DNA from 3 places in the Enterobacter sp. KBR-315C3_2022 genome. Region 2 is predicted to be linked to each of the others. Evidence: predicted binding sites of a transcription regulator. Region 2 holds the regulator's gene; each other region holds the start of a gene.
The links. Region 2 encodes PurR, which represses purine synthesis genes. Its sites were predicted from a motif close to CANGCAAACGTTTGCNTG; they were not measured.
Positions count from the first base shown of each region.

Region 1: a site for PurR is predicted at 2,183-2,200, ahead of glyA (serine hydroxymethyltransferase). Genes of this name have one in related genera too.
Region 3: a site for PurR is predicted at 3,062-3,079, ahead of purT (formate-dependent phosphoribosylglycinamide formyltransferase). Genes of this name have one in related genera too.

Region 1 covers NZ_JBGKEB010000002.1:37,864-43,734, forward strand. Annotated here, with positions in the region: gene glrR (two-component system response regulator GlrR) at 1-323, shown strand, start outside; gene glnB (nitrogen regulatory protein P-II) at 403-741, shown strand; gene hmpA (NO-inducible flavohemoprotein) at 823-2,013, opposite strand; gene glyA (serine hydroxymethyltransferase) at 2,317-3,570, shown strand; gene AB8804_RS02995 (DoxX family protein) at 3,625-4,047, opposite strand; gene AB8804_RS03000 (3-phenylpropionate MFS transporter) at 4,278-5,417, shown strand; gene csiE (stationary phase inducible protein CsiE) at 5,418-5,871, opposite strand, start outside.
Region 2 covers NZ_JBGKEB010000012.1:8,303-14,173, forward strand. Annotated here, with positions in the region: gene punR (DNA-binding transcriptional activator PunR) at 1-595, shown strand, start outside; gene purR (HTH-type transcriptional repressor PurR) at 612-1,637, opposite strand; gene AB8804_RS13880 (YnhF family membrane protein) at 1,935-2,024, shown strand; gene AB8804_RS13885 (MFS transporter) at 2,190-3,356, shown strand; gene sodB (superoxide dismutase [Fe]) at 3,394-3,975, opposite strand; gene AB8804_RS13895 (C40 family peptidase) at 4,097-4,870, opposite strand; gene grxD (monothiol glutaredoxin 4) at 5,209-5,556, shown strand; gene rnt (ribonuclease T) at 5,602-5,871, opposite strand, start outside.
Region 3 covers NZ_JBGKEB010000001.1:217,562-223,432, forward strand. Annotated here, with positions in the region: gene edd (phosphogluconate dehydratase) at 1-1,126, shown strand, start outside; gene kdgA (bifunctional 4-hydroxy-2-oxoglutarate aldolase/2-dehydro-3-deoxy-phosphogluconate aldolase) at 1,166-1,807, shown strand; gene purT (formate-dependent phosphoribosylglycinamide formyltransferase) at 1,851-3,029, opposite strand; gene AB8804_RS01140 (tellurite resistance TerB family protein) at 3,201-3,851, shown strand; gene ptrB (oligopeptidase B) at 3,937-5,871, shown strand, end outside.

The DNA of each region.
Region 1 (5,871 bases), on a different contig from region 2:
CGGATGCGATGAAGCGCCTGATGACGGCGAGCTGGCCGGGGAACGTGCGCCAGCTGGTGAACGTGATTGAGCAGTGCGTTGCGCTGAGCTCGTCGCCGGTTATCGGCGACGCGCTGGTCGAGCAGGCGCTGGAAGGGGAAAACACCGCGCTGCCGACCTTTGCCGAAGCGCGCAACCAGTTCGAGCTGAACTATCTGCGCAAGCTCCTGCAGATCACCAAAGGCAACGTGACCCACGCGGCGCGCATGGCCGGACGCAACCGCACCGAGTTCTACAAGCTGCTGTCGCGCCACGAGCTGGAAGCGAACGATTTTAAAGAGTAGTACCGCAAAATTTGAATGAATATGATACTGTGAGCAATCGATTACGATCAGCTTACAGGCAAGCGTTTAAGGACCCACCATGAAAAAGATTGATGCGATTATTAAACCTTTCAAACTGGACGATGTGCGTGAAGCGCTGGCGGAAGTCGGCATCACCGGGATGACCGTAACGGAAGTGAAGGGTTTTGGTCGCCAGAAGGGCCACACCGAGCTTTATCGTGGCGCGGAGTACATGGTGGACTTTCTGCCGAAAGTGAAAATCGAAATTGTGGTCAGTGACGATATCGTCGATACCTGCGTGGATACCATTATCCGCACGGCGCAGACGGGCAAAATCGGCGACGGAAAAATCTTCGTCTTCGACGTGGCGCGCGTGATCCGTATCCGTACCGGCGAAGAAGACGACGCGGCGATTTAACGTTCTTGCCGGGTGGCGCTGCGCTTACCCGGCCTACAAAACTCTTCGTAGGCCCGCGCCAGCGAAGCGCCGCCGGGGCGATTACAACACCTTGTGCGGGCCGAAGCATTCGTAATGAATGTTGTCTTTATTCACGCCCAGCTCAACCAGCTGCTTCGCGGCAAACTGCATAAACGCCACCGGCCCGCAGACGTAGAACTGCATCTCCGGCGCGCTGAACGCCCCTTCATGCGCGCGTAAATCCATCAGCCCTTCGCTGTCGAAGCGCGCCGCGGCGCGGTCGGCCTCTGTCGGCAGGCGATACCAGGTATGCGCGCTAAAGCGCGGCAGGCCCGCCGCCAGCGTTTTCACTTCATCCGCAAAGGCATGCACGTCGCCGTTCTCGGCAGCGTGGAACCAGTTTACCTGCGCGCTGTGGTTTGCTTTCGCCAGGGTATCCAGCATCGCCAGCATCGGCGTCTGGCCCACGCCAGCGGAGATCAGCGTGACCGGGGTAGTGGCGTCCACGGCCATAAAGAAATCACCGGCGGGCGCGGCCAGATGAACCACGTCGCCCACGCGGGCGTCGTTATGCAGCCAGGTCGAGACCTGACCGCCGTCTTCGCGCTTCACCGCAATGCGGTAGCCTTTGCCGTTGGGCGTGCGGGTGAGGGAATACTGGCGAATTTCCTGATGCGGGAAGCCTTCCGGCTTGAGCCAAACGCCGAGATACTGGCCGGGCTGATAGTCCGCCACCGGCTTGCCGTCTACCGGCTCAAACTCAAAGCTGGTAATAAGCTGGCTGCGCGGCGTTTTCTCCACGATGCGGAACGGACGCGTGCCTTCCCAGCCGCCGTTTTTGCTGGCGTTCTCGCTGTAGATCTGCGCTTCACGATTGATAAACACGCCAGCCAGCACGCCGTAGGCTTTGCCCCAGGCGTCAAGCACCTCCTGGCCCGGGCTGAACATTTCGTCCAGCGTCGCCAGCAGGTGCGCGCCAACGATGTTGTACTGCTCGGGTTGAATCTGGAAGCTGGTATGTTTCTGCGCGATTTTTTCGACCGCAGGCAGCAGCGCCGGCAGGTTTTCAATATTGCTGGCGTAGGCCGCAATCGCGTTAAACAGCGCTTCTCGCTGATCGCCGTTGCGCTGGTTGCTCATGTTGAAAATCTCTTTGAGCTCCGGATTGTGCGCGAACATGCGATCGTAAAAATGGGCGGTCAGCTTAGGACCGGTTTCAACCAGCAGGGGAATGGTAGCCTTAACGGTAGCGATGGTTTGAGCGTCTAACATAGCAACTTCCTTCATCTGTTACTTTAATGATGTATTTTAAATGCATCTTATAAAAATAACCCTGTATTGTAAATGGTTCTTTGCAACGTGAAAAATACGCATCACAAACCTGAAAAGAAATCCGCTGGAAACCGCGAGGTCTTTGCTGCTCAAACCCTTGCGTGGCGCGTAGGAAAACGTTTGCGTAAAATCGTTTGTCAAGACCTGTTATCGCAAGACTATTCGGTTATACTGTTGCGCGTTGTCCAACTGGACTGCCTTTTCAGGCCAAAATTTACTTGTTAGCTGAGTCAGGAGATGCGGATGTTAAAGCGTGAAATGAACATTGCCGATTATGATGCCGAACTGTGGCAGGCTATGGAGCAGGAAAAAGTACGTCAGGAAGAGCACATCGAACTGATCGCCTCCGAGAACTACACCAGCCCGCGCGTCATGCAGGCGCAGGGTTCTCAGCTGACCAACAAATATGCTGAAGGTTACCCGGGCAAGCGCTACTACGGCGGTTGCGAGTACGTTGATATCGTTGAGCAGCTGGCGATTGACCGTGCTAAAGAACTGTTTGGCGCAGACTACGCTAACGTGCAGCCGCACTCCGGCTCTCAGGCTAACTTCGCGGTCTACACCGCGCTGCTGCAGCCGGGCGATACCGTTCTGGGTATGAACCTGGCGCAGGGCGGCCACCTGACTCACGGCTCCCCGGTTAACTTCTCCGGCAAACTGTACAACATCATTCCTTACGGTATCGATGAGTCCGGCAAAATTGACTACGAAGACATGGCGAAGCAGGCCAAAGAGCACAAGCCGAAGATGATCATCGGCGGCTTCTCCGCTTACTCCGGCGTGGTTGACTGGGCAAAAATGCGTGAAATCGCCGACAGCATCGGCGCGTACCTGTTCGTCGACATGGCGCACGTGGCGGGCCTGATTGCCGCGGGCGTTTACCCGAACCCGGTTCCGCACGCTCACGTTGTCACCACCACCACCCACAAAACCCTGGCGGGTCCGCGCGGCGGCCTGATCCTGGCGAAGGGCGGTGACGAAGAGCTGTATAAGAAGCTGAACTCTGCCGTGTTCCCAAGCGCGCAGGGCGGCCCGCTGATGCACGTTATCGCGGCCAAAGCCGTGGCGCTGAAGGAAGCGATGGAGCCTGAGTTCAAGGTTTACCAGCAGCAGGTTGCCAAAAACGCGAAAGCGATGGTGGACGTGTTCCTGAACCGCGGCTACAAAGTGGTCTCCGGCGGTACTGAAAACCACCTGTTCCTGCTGGATCTGGTTGATAAAAACCTGACCGGTAAAGAAGCTGACGCTGCCCTGGGCCGCGCCAACATCACCGTGAACAAAAACAGCGTGCCAAACGATCCGAAGAGCCCGTTCGTGACCTCCGGTATCCGCATCGGTTCTCCGGCGATTACGCGTCGCGGCTTCAAAGAAGCGGAAGCGAAAGAGCTGGCGGGCTGGATGTGTGACGTTCTGGACAATATCAATGACGAAGCGGTAATCGAGCGCGTTAAGGGTAAAGTTCTGGATATCTGCGCGCGCTTCCCTGTGTACGCATAATTCTTCTGCCTTGCAGAAACAAAAAAGGCCGCATTTGCGGCCTTTTTTTATGGGTTAACGCCGATCAAGGGATATCGCCCCCGGACCAACAATCGCCAGCAGCAGGAATGCCCCGGCGATGCTCACGTTCTTGTAGAAGTTAATCATGTTAGGCAGCACCGCATCTCCGCTCATGTTCCAGTAGTGGTGGCCAATCACCGCCGTCCCCAGCGTGTAGAAGACAAACAGCACGGCCAGAGGGCGGGTGAAAAAGCCCAGCACGATAAGAATCGCGAAAGGAACCTCCATCACCACGGCGATAATGGCGGCCAGCATTGGCATCGGCGCGCCCAGCGAGGTCATGTACTGTACCGTACCGCTAAAACCCGTCAGCTTCGGGAAGCCAAAGATAATAAACAGCACAACAATGGCGATGCGGGCAATCAGCAGCATAAGGTGGCGCGACTGGCCAAAATCAAAATAGCGGAGAGTGTTCATAGGTGGCTCGTTTTTGTGGTGATCCCGTTTTAAAACTAATACACAAATCAACACTCTGCCATTCAGCTTTTCTTCATAAATCAGCCTGTAGCACGACGGCAAACGCGGCGGGAAATCATTTTTACGCTGGATGAAACCCTGCAAAACATAAGTGTTATTTACTTGTTAATCGTAGCTTGCGCTGGCCCCTGTTTAACGCCAGACTATCGCCTCCAATTCGGGAGGGATTCATGGCCTTGCATTCCACGCGCTGGCTGGCGCTCAGCTATTTTACCTACTTCTTTAGCTACGGTATTTTTCTGCCTTTCTGGAGCGTCTGGCTAAAGGGCATTGGGCTTACCCCTGAAACCATCGGCGTCCTGCTCGGCGCCGGGCTGGTGGCGCGTTTTCTGGGCAGCCTGCTGATCGCCCCGCGCGTCAGCGATCCCTCTCTGCTGATTAAAGCCCTGCGCGTTCTCGCGCTGCTCACGCTGGTCTTTTTGGCCTGCTTCTGGGTGAGCCATCAGCTTGCCTGGCTGATGGTGGTGATGGTGGGCTTTAACCTCTTCTTCTCGCCGCTGGTGCCGCTCACGGACGCGCTGGCGAACACCTGGCAAAAGCAGATCACCATGGACTACGGGCGCGTGCGCCTGTGGGGATCGATTGCCTTTGTGATTGGCTCGGCGCTGGTTGGCAAGCTGGTCAGCCTCTACGACTACCGGGCGATTCTGGCTCTGCTGAGCGTGGGTATCGCCTCGATGCTGCTGGGCATGCTGCTGCGTCCGTCGGTGATGCCGCAGGGCGAAAGCCGCCACCAGGAGAGCGCGGGCTGGCCCGCCTGGCGGAGCCTGGTGGCACAGAGCTGGCGCTTTCTGGCGTGCGTGTGTCTGCTGCAGGGGGCGCATGCGGCCTACTACGGCTTTAGCGCCATCTACTGGCAGGGCGCAGGCTATTCCGCTTCCGCGGTCGGATACCTATGGTCGCTCGGCGTTGTGGCGGAAGTGATCGTCTTTGCGCTCAGCAAAAAGCTCTTCCGCCGCTTTGGCGCGCGCGATCTGCTGCTGCTCTCCGCCGTTTGCGGCGTGGCGCGCTGGGGGATCATGGGCTGGACGACCGAACTGCCGTGGCTGATCGTGGCGCAGATCCTGCACTGCGGCACGTTTACCGTGTGTCATCTGGCGGCGATGCGCTACATTGCGGCGCGAGAGGGCGGGGACGTGATCAGGCTTCAAGCGGTTTATTCTGCGGTGGCCATGGGCGGCAGCATTGCGGTGATGACGGTCTTTGCCGGGTTCCTGTATCAACACCTGGGCCACGGCGTGTTCTGGGTGATGGCGCTGGTTGCGCTGCCGGCGATGGTGGTGCGCCCGAAAGTGGTGGCGCGGGCGTAGCTACGCTTCCAGCATGGCGCGGATGTGCTCCTGCTGCTGGGCGTTCAGCGCCTCTACAGCGTGGATCAGCGGCGGCGAAAACAGCGGCAGGGCGGTGGCGTAAGGGGTGATGACCAGCGCCGCCTCGCGCGGAGCGCCTTCTTTCTGAAACGCCTGTAGCGTCAGGTAGCGAATATTGAGCGGCAGCAGGGTAAGCTCGCGCAGCTGCTGCTCGATGATCTCTTCGCAGGCTTTGTCTTCGCCCGTCAGCAGGATCACCTGCTTTTCATGCAGGTCGGTCTCCTGCATCAGCCAGGCGCCGAAAATCACCGCCACCAGGCTCATCTCCTCATCGGAAAAACGCAGCCCAAACTCCGCCTCCAGCTCAAACAGGGCCGCCTTGGTGGTGCGCAGCAGGCGCGGGTAAAGGCGGTGGATCTCCTCCGGCAGGCTGTTATCTATGCCGATCTCAAAC
Region 2 (5,871 bases):
CACGCGGCAGATGATCGTTGATTTCTACCGTCACTTCTCGGACGTCGAGCTGCGGGTGTCGCAGGAGGTGTTCAACGGCGTGTGGGACGCGCTGGCGGACGGCAGGGTAGAGATGGCTATCGGCGCGACCCAGGCGATCCCCGTGGGCGGGCGCTACGCTTTTCGGGACATGGGCATGCTGAGCTGGACCTGCGTTGTTGCGCGCCATCATCCGCTGGCGGCGATGGAAGGACCGCTGAGCGATGACGCGTTGCGCAACTGTCCGTCGCTGGTGCTGGAAGATACGTCGCGGTCGCTGCCCAAGCGTATCACCTGGCTGCTGGACAACCAGCGGCGCGTGGTGGCGCCCGACTGGGACTCTTCAGCAACCTGCCTGAGCGCGGGGCTGTGCGTAGGTATGGTGCCCGTCCACTTTGCGCGTCCGCGTATTGATGCCGGTGAATGGGTTGCCCTGACGCTGGAAAATCCGTTCCCGGACGCGGCCTGCTGCCTGACCTGGCAGCAAAATGACGTGTCGCCCGCAATGGCCTGGCTGCTGGAGTATCTGGGAGATAGCGAAACGCTGAACAGGGAGTGGCTACGGGAGCCAGCGTAGCTGGCCCCGGAGAGGATTAACGGCGGTAGTCGCGGAAAGGACCGTCCGCAACGGAGCGACGCTCAATCAGGCGAGGGTGAACCTCAATGGACTGCGACTCTTCGCGCTTGCTGACAATCCTGTCCATCAGCATGTTGAAGGCCGTTTCGCCCAGCGAATCTTTCGGCTGGTGAATGGTCGTCAGCGCCGGGGTGAAAAAGCGCGCGTTGCGCACGTTGTCATACCCGATCACCGAAATATCCTGAGGCACGCGAAGGCCGAGCTCGTCTGCCGCACAGAGCGCGCCCATCGCCATGATGTCGCCGCCGCAGAAGACGGCGGTAGGGCGGTGCTGCTGCGACACGATCTGCTGCATCGCGCGGTAGCCGGACTCCGGCTCAAAGTCGCCCTGAACAATCCAGTTTTCCGGCACGCTGATCAGCGCCTCTTCCATCGCCTTCATGAACCCGGCCAGACGACCCGCGCCGGTGTTGCGCTCCAGCGGGCCAGGGATGACGCCGATATCGCGGTGTCCGCGCTCGATCAAATAGCGGCCGGCCATGTAGCCGCCTTCAAAAGCGTTATCGATGACCGAGTCGGTGAAATCGGCGCGCGCCTCGCCCCAGTCCATAACCACCATCGGAATGTGGCGATACTCCTCCAGCATGGAGAGAACGGACTCAGGGTATTCAGAGCACATGACCAGCAGGCCATCGACACGCTTTTGCGCCATCATCGACAGATAGGCGCGCTGCTTTTCAATGTTGTTCCACGCGTTGCCCAGAATCAGGGTATAGCCTTTCTGGAAGCAGTTTTTCTCAACGGCTTCAATAATTTCGGCAAAGTAGGCCGCTTCGCTGCTGGTCGCCAGCAGGCCGATAGACTTGGTGTGATTAACCTTCAGGCTGCGCGCAACCGCACTCGGTGAGTAGTGCAGTTCTTTGATTGCAGCCCAGACGGCGTTGCGCGTCTCTTCCGCCACGAAGCGGGTTTTGTTAATAACATGTGATACGGTTGTAGTGGAAACGTTTGCGCGTTTTGCTACGTCTTTAATTGTTGCCATTAAATGTCACTCCAGACCCTATCCTAATGCCCTGAAAAATGGGGAGGTAAACGTTTGCCTTCTCTCACCCTTATTACGCAATTTTGAATTGCGACACGCCGGGAAAACGACACAGGACGTCAGGAGGGGGTCAATGGCCGGTACGCTAATAAATTTAGCGTGGAATTTTGTCCTATCTTGAGGAAAAGGGGAAGAGCAAAAGTGGTTATCATTTTAAATCCGGGAAGATTTTTGACGTAAACTGTGTAAAAATGAGCAAGCTCACTTTCCGTGTGGGGATTAAAAGGAGAAAAATTGATGAGTACCGATCTTAAGTTTTCGCTGATGACCACCGTTATTGTTCTGGCGCTGATTGTTGCCGGTGGGCTGACGGCTGCACTGCACTGATTTTGACGGGGGGAGATTCTTCTCCCTCCTGTAACCTTCCTGATTGTTACGTCTCCGGCAAATATCTTTTGCCAAATTGTTAACTTCTCATTTTTTGTGATTGATGTCATGCTTTTGGCTTCTTTGTTCTGCGTCGTGGTACGTCGCGGCATCCGGAGTTAATGCATGAAAATCAATTTCCCCCTGCTGGCCCTCGCCATTGGCGCGTTTGGGATCGGCACCACTGAATTTTCCCCAATGGGGCTGTTACCCGTTATCGCCAGGGGCGTAGATGTCTCGATCCCGGCGGCGGGGATGCTGATCAGCGCCTATGCGATCGGCGTGATGGTCGGGGCTCCGCTGATGACGCTGCTGCTTTCCCATCGCGGACGCCGCAACGCGCTGATTTTCCTGATGGCTATCTTCACCCTCGGCAACGTGCTCTCGGCCATTTCGCCCGATTACACCACGCTGATGCTGTCGCGCATTCTCACGAGCCTCAACCACGGCGCGTTCTTCGGCCTGGGCTCGGTTGTTGCCGCAAGCGTTGTACCCAAGCACAAGCAGGCCAGCGCGGTCGCCACCATGTTCATGGGGCTGACGATTGCGAATATTGGCGGCGTACCGGCTGCGACGTGGCTCGGCGAAGCGATTGGCTGGCGGATGTCGTTCCTGGCCACGGCCGGACTGGGCGTGATCGCCATGGTGGCGCTGTTCTTCTCGCTGCCGAAGGGCGGGGCGGGCGAAAGGCCGGACGTGCGCAAAGAGCTGTCGGTATTGGTTCGCCCGCAGGTGCTTTCCGCGCTTCTGACGACGGTGCTGGGCGCGGGCGCCATGTTCACGCTTTACACCTATATTGCTCCCGTCCTGCACGAGATCACCCGCGCGACGCCAGCGTTCGTTACGGCGATGCTGGTATTGATTGGCGTGGGCTTTTCCATCGGCAACTATCTCGGCGGCAAGCTCGCCGATCGTTCGGTTAGCGCAACCCTGAAGGGCTTTTTGACCCTGCTGATTGCCATCATGGTGGCCATACCGTGGCTCGCGCAAAGCCAGGTGGGAGCCGCCGTAGCGATGGTCGTTTGGGGCGCCGCCACCTTTGCGGTCGTTCCGCCGCTGCAAATGCGAGTGATGCGCGTTGCGCACGAGGCGCCGGGGCTCTCTTCTTCGGTGAATATCGGGGCGTTTAATCTGGGGAATGCGCTGGGCGCGGCTGCCGGTGGTGCGGTGATTTCAGGCGGGCTGGGATATGGATTTGTGCCGGTGATGGGCGCGATCGTCGCGGCCCTGGGGCTGCTGCTGGTGCTGATGTCCGGTCGTAAACAGTCGGAAACGGCCTGCGCGGTAGACTAAACAAAAACGCAGAAGGGCGAACCCTTCTGCGTGTCTCTTACGCGGCGAAGTTCTTCGCCACAAACTCCCAGTTCACCAGCGCCCAGAAGTGCTCCAGGTAGTTCGGACGGGCGTTACGGTAATCGATATAGTACGCGTGCTCCCACACGTCCACGGTCATCAGCGGCGTTGCGCTGCCGGTCAGCGGCGTACCAGCGTTCGAGGTGGAAACGATAGCCAGCTTGCCATCGGCCTCTTTTACCAGCCAGGTCCAGCCGGAACCGAAGTTTTTCACTGCGGCATCGGTAAACTTCGCTTTGAACTCTGCGAAGCTGCCAAACGACGCATTGATGGCATTCGCCAGCTCGCCGGTTGGCTCTCCGCCCGCGTTCGGCGCCAGGCAGTGCCAGTAGAAGCTGTGGTTCCACACCTGCGCGGCGTTATTGAAGATGCCGCCTTCTGAACTGCGCACGATCTCTTCCAGCGTTTTGCCTTCAAAGTCGGTGCCTTTGATCAGGTTGTTGAGGTTGGTGACGTAGGTCTGATGGTGTTTACCGTAGTGGTATTCCAGGGTCTCCGCGGAAATGTGCGGGGCCAAGGCGTCTTTTGCATATGGTAGTGCAGGTAATTCGAACGACATTGCTACTCTCCTTATTGTTTTGATGTTGCCAATAACCTTACAGACAACAGGGATAGAGTAGCAAATTGAAAGGGTATGCAAAAGAGGAACTTACCCCGCCGCCAGAGCGGCAGGGCAGGGTTTAGCGGATTGTTTTCGGCGTCATCACGCGGCGTGCGCCGACGTAGTGGCGTACCCAATAATCTTCGCTGAGCGAGGTAATCTGGATGTCCTGACCGCTGCGCGGGGACTGGATAAACTTACCGTTGCCGACGTAAACGCCAACGTGGTCGGCCGTGCCGCGACCCTGGGTGCGGAAGAAGACCAGATCGCCATTCTCCAGTTCGCCCCGGTTTACCGGAGATGCGTCGCGAAGATGGTACATCTCGTTTGCCGTACGCGGAATGCGGAACTTGACCAAATCTTTGTAGGCGTAATAGACCAGACCGCTGCAGTCGAAGCCGGTGCGCGGAGAGGTTCCCCCCCAGCGGTACGGTTTGCCGATTTGCCCCATCAGCTTGTTCATCGCCGTTTTTTGCGCTTTCTGCATGCGAACCTTATGCACGTCGGCAAGCTTCGCGGATTTAAAGCATTTGGTTTTATGCCCTTTGCGAACGGTACATTTTTCAGTGGCGAGGTTAGCGGCGGTTTTTTGTGCTTTAAGCTTCGTTGCGTGGGCCGTTCTGGAGGATTTGACGCTGGTCTTACTGGATGCGGTATGTTTGGTTTGCGTGCTGGTTTTTTTCTTTGCCGTCTTGCTGGTGGTTTTTTTCTTACGTTCAGTGCTTTTCGCCAGATGCGTTTTTTGTACGGCAGAATGCCGCGCCTGTTCAGAGGCCTTCGCCGCTGGCGTGAGAGAAAGAGTGGTAAACAGTAAAGCACAGAGCGTGATCGAGATTTTATTTATCCGCGCCACTGGGCAGTCCCCTGGTAAATGCAGGCTTTCTATAATACCCGCGTATGATTTACAAAACCCGTCGATTCTAATCTATATAAAGCCGAGAAGTTAATAGCATTTTTCGATCAACGTTCCTGTTTCGTAAGCAAGTGCAAAAAAAATCATCAAATACACTGCCGATCGCGCACTCCCTCAGCAAAACCTTACCTTGCCTGTGGTTAAGCTTCATTTTCAATGCAACTTATCGCGACAACCGTTAAACTCTATAGACGTGATAAAAATGTTATTTTCCGATACCCGTTTGAACCGCTACAATATCAAACGAATGCCGTAACAGAAGTTTAAGGAAGCAAGACATGAGCACCACTATTGAAAAAATTCAGCGCCAGATCGCTGAAAACCCGATTCTCCTGTACATGAAAGGTTCTCCAAAGCTGCCTAGCTGTGGTTTCTCCGCACAGGCCGTTCAGGCGCTTTCTGCCTGTGGTGAGCGTTTTGCTTACGTTGATATCCTGCAAAACCCGGATATCCGCGCCGAGCTGCCAAAATATGCCAACTGGCCGACATTCCCGCAGCTGTGGATTGACGGTGAACTGGTTGGCGGCTGCGACATCCTGATTGAAATGTATCAGCGTGGCGAACTGCAGCAGCTGATCAAAGAGACCGCGGCGAAGTACAAAACCGAAGAGCCTGACGCAGAATAATTTTCTGCTCAAATAAAAAAGCGACCTGATAAGGTCGCTTTTTTTTTATTCTTCGCTGTCACCCATCGGCAGCGGCCAGCCGCCCAGGCGCTTCCAGCGGTTAACTATCTCACAGAACAGCTCAGCGGTGCGCTCAGTGTCATAGAGAGCCGAGTGCGCCTGCGTGCCGTCAAACTCAATGCCCGCCGTAATGCAGGCCTTGGACAACACCGTCTGTCCCAGCGCCAGCCCGCTCAGCGCGGCGGTGTCGAAGGTCACAAACGGATGGAAGGGGTTACGTTTCAATGACGCGCGCTCGGCGGCGGCCATCGTAAA
Region 3 (5,871 bases), on a different contig from region 2:
CAACCAGATGGTGGTGGAATTTATGGGGATGCAGCTTCCCGGCTCGTCCTTCATTCAGCCGGATGCGCCGCTGCGCAAAGCGCTGACCGAGGCCGCCGCGCGTCAGGTCACTCGCCTGACCGGCAACGGCAACGAGTGGATGCCGCTGGGCAAAATGGTTGACGAAAAAGTTATCGTCAACGGCATCGTGGCGCTGCTGGCAACCGGCGGGTCGACCAACCACACCATGCACCTGGTGGCGATGGCGCGCGCGGCGGGCATTTTAATCAACTGGGATGACTTCTCCGACATCTCAGCCGTGGTGCCGCTGATGGCGCGCCTGTACCCGAACGGCCCGGCGGACATCAACCACTTCCAGGCCGCGGGCGGCGTGCCGGTGCTGATGCGCGAGCTGCTGAAGGGCGGCCTGCTGCACGAAGACGTGAACACCGTGGCCGGATTTGGCCTGCAGCGTTACACCCTTGAGCCGTGGCTGAACAACGGCGAGCTGGACTGGCGCGAAGGGGCTGAAGCGTCTCTGGATGCGCAGGTGATCGCCACCTTCGACAAGCCGTTCTCGCCTCACGGCGGCACGAAGGTGCTGAGCGGCAACCTGGGCCGCGCGGTCATGAAAACGTCCGCGGTGCCGGAAGAAAATCAAATCATCGAAGCCCCGGCCGTGGTATTCGAAAGCCAGCACGACGTCCTGCCTGCGTTTGACGCGGGCCTGCTGGATAAGGATTGCGTGGTGGTGGTGCGCCATCAGGGACCGAAAGCGAACGGCATGCCAGAATTACATAAACTTATGCCGCCGCTTGGTGTATTATTGGACCGCCGTTTCAAAATTGCGCTGGTCACCGACGGTCGCCTCTCTGGCGCATCCGGCAAAGTGCCTTCTGCGATCCACGTGACCCCGGAAGCGTATGACGGCGGCCTGTTGGCAAAGGTTCGCGACGGCGACATGATTCGCGTGAACGGCCAGACGGGCGAACTTACCCTGCTGGTTGATGACGCTGAGCTGGCTGCACGACAGCCGCATATTCCTGACCTGAGCGCGTCGCGCGTGGGCACCGGACGCGAAATGTTCAGTGCGCTGCGTGAGAAGCTGTCCGGCGCGGAGCAGGGCGCAACCTGTATGACGTTTTAAGACGACGTGATTTAATCGATCTGGCGAGAGAAGACTCTGATGAAAAACTGGAAAACAAGTGCAGAAGCAATCCTGACCACTGGCCCTGTCGTGCCGGTTATCGTGGTGAACAAACTGGAGCACGCCGTTCCGATGGCGAAGGCGCTGGTTGCCGGCGGCGTGCGCGTGCTGGAAGTGACGCTGCGTACCGCCTGCGCGATGGACGCCATCCGCGCGATCGCCAAAGAAGTGCCGGACGCCATTATCGGGGCGGGTACCGTTCTGAACGCCCAGCAGCTGGCGGAAGTGACCGAAGCGGGCGCGCAGTTCGCAATCAGCCCGGGGCTGACCGAGCCGCTGCTGAAAGCGGCCACCGAAGGCACCATTCCCCTGATCCCGGGCATCAGCACCGTTTCTGAACTGATGCTTGGCATGGACTACGGTCTGAAAGAGTTCAAATTCTTCCCTGCGGAAGCGAACGGCGGCACTAAGGCGCTGCAGGCGATCGCGGGCCCGTTCTCTCAGGTGCGTTTCTGCCCGACCGGCGGTATCTCTCCGGCCAACTACCGCGACTACCTGGCGCTGAAAAGCGTGCTGTGCATCGGCGGCTCGTGGCTGGTTCCAGCGGATGCGCTGGAAGCCGGCGACTGGGACCGCATCACTAAGCTGGCTCGCGAAGCGGTTGAAGGCGCGAAGCAGTAAGCGACCTGACGCGTAAAAAAAACGGGCCAAACGGCCCGTTTTTTTATCCTGCGACCTTCACGGCTGCCGCGGCCGCTTTGGCTCTCGCCACCGCCTCGTCGACGTTTTCTCCCGTCGCGAGCGCCACGCCCAAACGGCGCGCGCCGTCAATCTCCGGCTTGCCGAACAGGCGCAGCTGCAATCCTGCGCCGACGGCGCCGTCAACGCCATCAAACGTGACGTTCTGGCTGGTCAGCTGCGGCAGGATCACCGCCGATGCGGCGGGACCATACTGGCGGATGCCGCCAACGGACAGGCCGAGGAAGGCGCGCACGTGCAGGGCGAACTCGGAGAGATCCTGCGAAATCAGCGTTACCATCCCGGTATCGTGCGGGCGAGGGGAGACCTCGCTGAAAATCACCTCGTCGCCGCAGACGAACAGCTCAACGCCGAACAGGCCGTAGCCGCCGAGCGCCAGCACGGTCTTGCGTGCAATCTCCTGCGCGCGCTCCAGCGCCAGATCGCTCATCCGCTGCGGCTGCCAGGACTCACGGTAGTCGCCGTCTTCCTGACGGTGGCCGACAGGCTGGCAGAAGTGGACGCCGTCGACGGCGCTGACGGTCAGCAGGGTGATTTCGAAGTCAAACTTCACCACGCCTTCAACAATTACGCGTCCCGCTCCGGCGCGGCCCCCCTGCTGGGCATAGTCCCAGGCGCTGTCCAGCTGGGTCACATCGCGAATAAAGCTCTGCCCCTTTCCGGACGAACTCATGACCGGCTTTATGATGCACGGGTAGCCAATTTCGCTGACCGCCTGCACAAACTCGTCTTTATCTCCGGCGAAACGATAGCGGGGGGTCGGCAGCGCCAGCTCTTCCGCCGCCAGGCGGCGTATGCCCTCGCGGTTCATGGTGAGCTTCGCGGCTTTGGCGGTGGGCACCACGCGCTGGCCTTCCTGCTCAAGCGCCACCAGCGTGTCGGTGGCAATCGCTTCGATTTCCGGCACGACGTAATCAGGCTTCTCCCGAGCGATCAGCGCGCGCAGGGCGTCACCGTCGAGCATGTTAACAACGTGCGAGCGGTGGGCGACGTGCATGGCGGGCGCGTCGGCATAGCGGTCTACGGCAATCACCTCAACGCCTAAGCGCTGGCACTCGATGGCGACCTCTTTCCCCAGTTCACCCGATCCTAACAGCATGACGCGCGTGGCGGCAGGGCGCAGCGCGGTTCCTAAACGAGTCATAGCATCCCCCTAAAAAAGTTGCGCGCAGTATAAACGAAAACGTTTGCGTCTGTCTCGGCCGCGCAGAGGTAATGGCGAAACGAAATTTGCGCTTCTTTAGCGCAGCCAGACATTTCCTGACGTCCGCTCGCATAGGCTGTGATCGTTAATCACCGTTAAGCGAGGGAAATCATGTCAGGCTGGTTGAATCAATTGCAATCGATGTTGGGCCAGAAAGCGTCATCTTCCGGCGAGCAGGGGCTAAGCAAGCTGCTGGTGCCCGGCGCGCTTGGCGGGCTGGCGGGGCTGCTGGTGGCCAATAAATCATCGCGCAAGCTGCTGGCGAAGTACGGCACCGGCGCGCTGCTGGCGGGCGGAGGAGCCATTGCCGGCTCGGTGCTGTGGAACAAGTACAAAGACAAGGTGCGTACCGCGCATCAGGGCGAGCCTGATTACGGCGAACATACCTCGCCGCTGGATCTGCGCACCGAGAGGCTTATCCTCGCGCTGGTCTTCGCGGCCAAAAGCGACGGGCACATTGACGACAAGGAGCGGGCCGCCATCGAACAGCAGATGCGCGAAGCGGGCGTTGAGGAGCAGGGCAGAGCGCTGGTGGCGAAGGCCATCGAGCAGCCGCTCGATCCCCAGCGCCTGGCGCAGAGCGTCAAAAACGAAGAGGAGGCGCTTGAGCTCTATTTCCTGAGCTGCGCCGCCATCGACGTCGATCACTTTATGGAGCGCAGCTACCTCAGCGCGCTGGGGGATGCGCTGAAGATCCCGCAGGACGTCCGCGAAGGCATCGAAAAAGATATTCAGGCGCAAAAGCAGGCGATACAGGGGTAACGACAGCGGTGGTGGTCACGTTTCGCTTGCATCATGCGCGTGTTTTGCCAACCTTATAGGGTGTGAAACTGACAAGTAAATCGCTATGCCACCGAAAGCCCGACGTACTCCCTACGCCATCACCACCCACGGCGATACGCGCATCGACAACTATTACTGGCTGCGGGACGACACCCGCTCGCAGCCGGACGTGCTCGACTATCTACACGCCGAGAACGACTATGGCCGTAAGGTCATGGCCAGCCAGCAGGCGCTGCAGGACGCGCTTCTGGCCGAGATGGTGCAGCGCATTCCCCAGCGCGACATCTCCGCGCCGTGGACCAAAAACGGCTACCGCTACCGCAATATCTACGAGCCGGGCAACGAGTATCCCATCTATCAGCGCCAGTCGGTGCTAAGCGCGGAGTGGGACGCGTGGGATCTGCTGCTGGACGCCAATAAGCGCGCCGCCCACAGCGAGTTCTATACCCTGGGAGGGATGTCGATCTCCCCGGATAACGCAATCATGGCGCTGGCCGAAGACTATCTCTCCCGCAGGCAGTACGGCCTGCGCTTTCGCAATCTGGAAACGGGAAACTGGTATCCGGAAATGCTCGACAACGTTTCTCCGGACTTTGTCTGGGGTAATGATTCGGAAACCGTCTACTACGTCAAAAAGCATGCCTCCACGCTGCTGCCTTACCAGGTCTGGCGACACACGGTGGGAAGCGCGTCCGCGCAGGACGAGCTGGTGTATGAGGAGAAGGACGAGACGTTTTACGTCAGTCTGCATAAAACCTCGTCGCGCCACTACGTCATTATTCACCTCGCCAGCGCGACGACCTCTGAAGTGCTGCTGCTGGACGCCGAGCTGCCGGACGCGCAGCCGCTCTGCTTCCTGCCGCGTCGTAAGGACCACGAGTACAGCCTCGACCACTTCCAGCACAGCTTTTACCTGCGCTCTAACCGCGAGGGCAAAAACTTTGGCCTGTACAAAACCAAGGTGCGCGACGAGCGCAAGTGGGAGGTGCTCATTCCCGCGCGCGAGCAGGTGATGCTCGAAGGCTTTACGCTGTTTACCGACTGGCTGGTGGTGGAGGAGCGCCAGCGCGGGCTCACCAGCATCCGGCAGATCAACCGCAAAACGCGCGAGGTGGTGGGGATCGCCTTTGACGATCCGGCGTACGTGACGTGGATCGGCTTTAACCCCGAGCCGGAGTCATCCCGCCTGCGCTACGGCTACTCTTCAATGACCACTCCGGACACGCTGTTTGAGCTTGATATGGACACCGGGCAGCGCCAGGTGATCAAGCAGGCCGAGATCGGCGGCTTCGATTCCGAACTGTACCGCAGCGAGCACCTGTGGGTGATTGCCCGCGACGGCGTGGAAGTGCCGGTATCGCTCGTGTACCGCAAGGACTGTTTCCTGAAGGGAAAAAATCCGATCCTCGTTTACGGATACGGTTCCTACGGCTCCAGCATCGATGCCGACTTCAGCAGCAGCCGCTTAAGCCTGCTCGACCGCGGGTTCGTCTACGCCATTGCCCACATTCGCGGCGGCGGCGAGCTGGGGCAGCACTGGTACGAAGACGGCAAATTCCTGAGAAAGAAAAACACCTTTAACGATTATCTCGACGTCTGCGACGCGCTGATTGACCAGGGCTATGGCGATCCGTCGCTCTGCTTCGGCATGGGCGGCAGCGCCGGCGGCATGCTGATGGGGGCGGCAATCAACCAGCGCCCCGATCGCTTCAAGGGCGTTATCGCCCAGGTGCCGTTTGTGGACGTGGTGACCACGATGCTCGACGAGTCGATTCCGCTGACCACGGGCGAGTTTGAAGAGTGGGGGAATCCGCAGGACGAAACCTATTACCGCTACATGAAAGAGTACAGCCCTTACGACAACGTTGAGGCCAAAGCCTATCCGCATCTGCTGGTGACGACCGGGCTGCACGATTCGCAGGTGCAGTATTGGGAGCCGGCAAAATGGGTCGCAAAGCTCCGCGAGCTGAAGACCGACGATAATTTGCTGCTGCTGTGT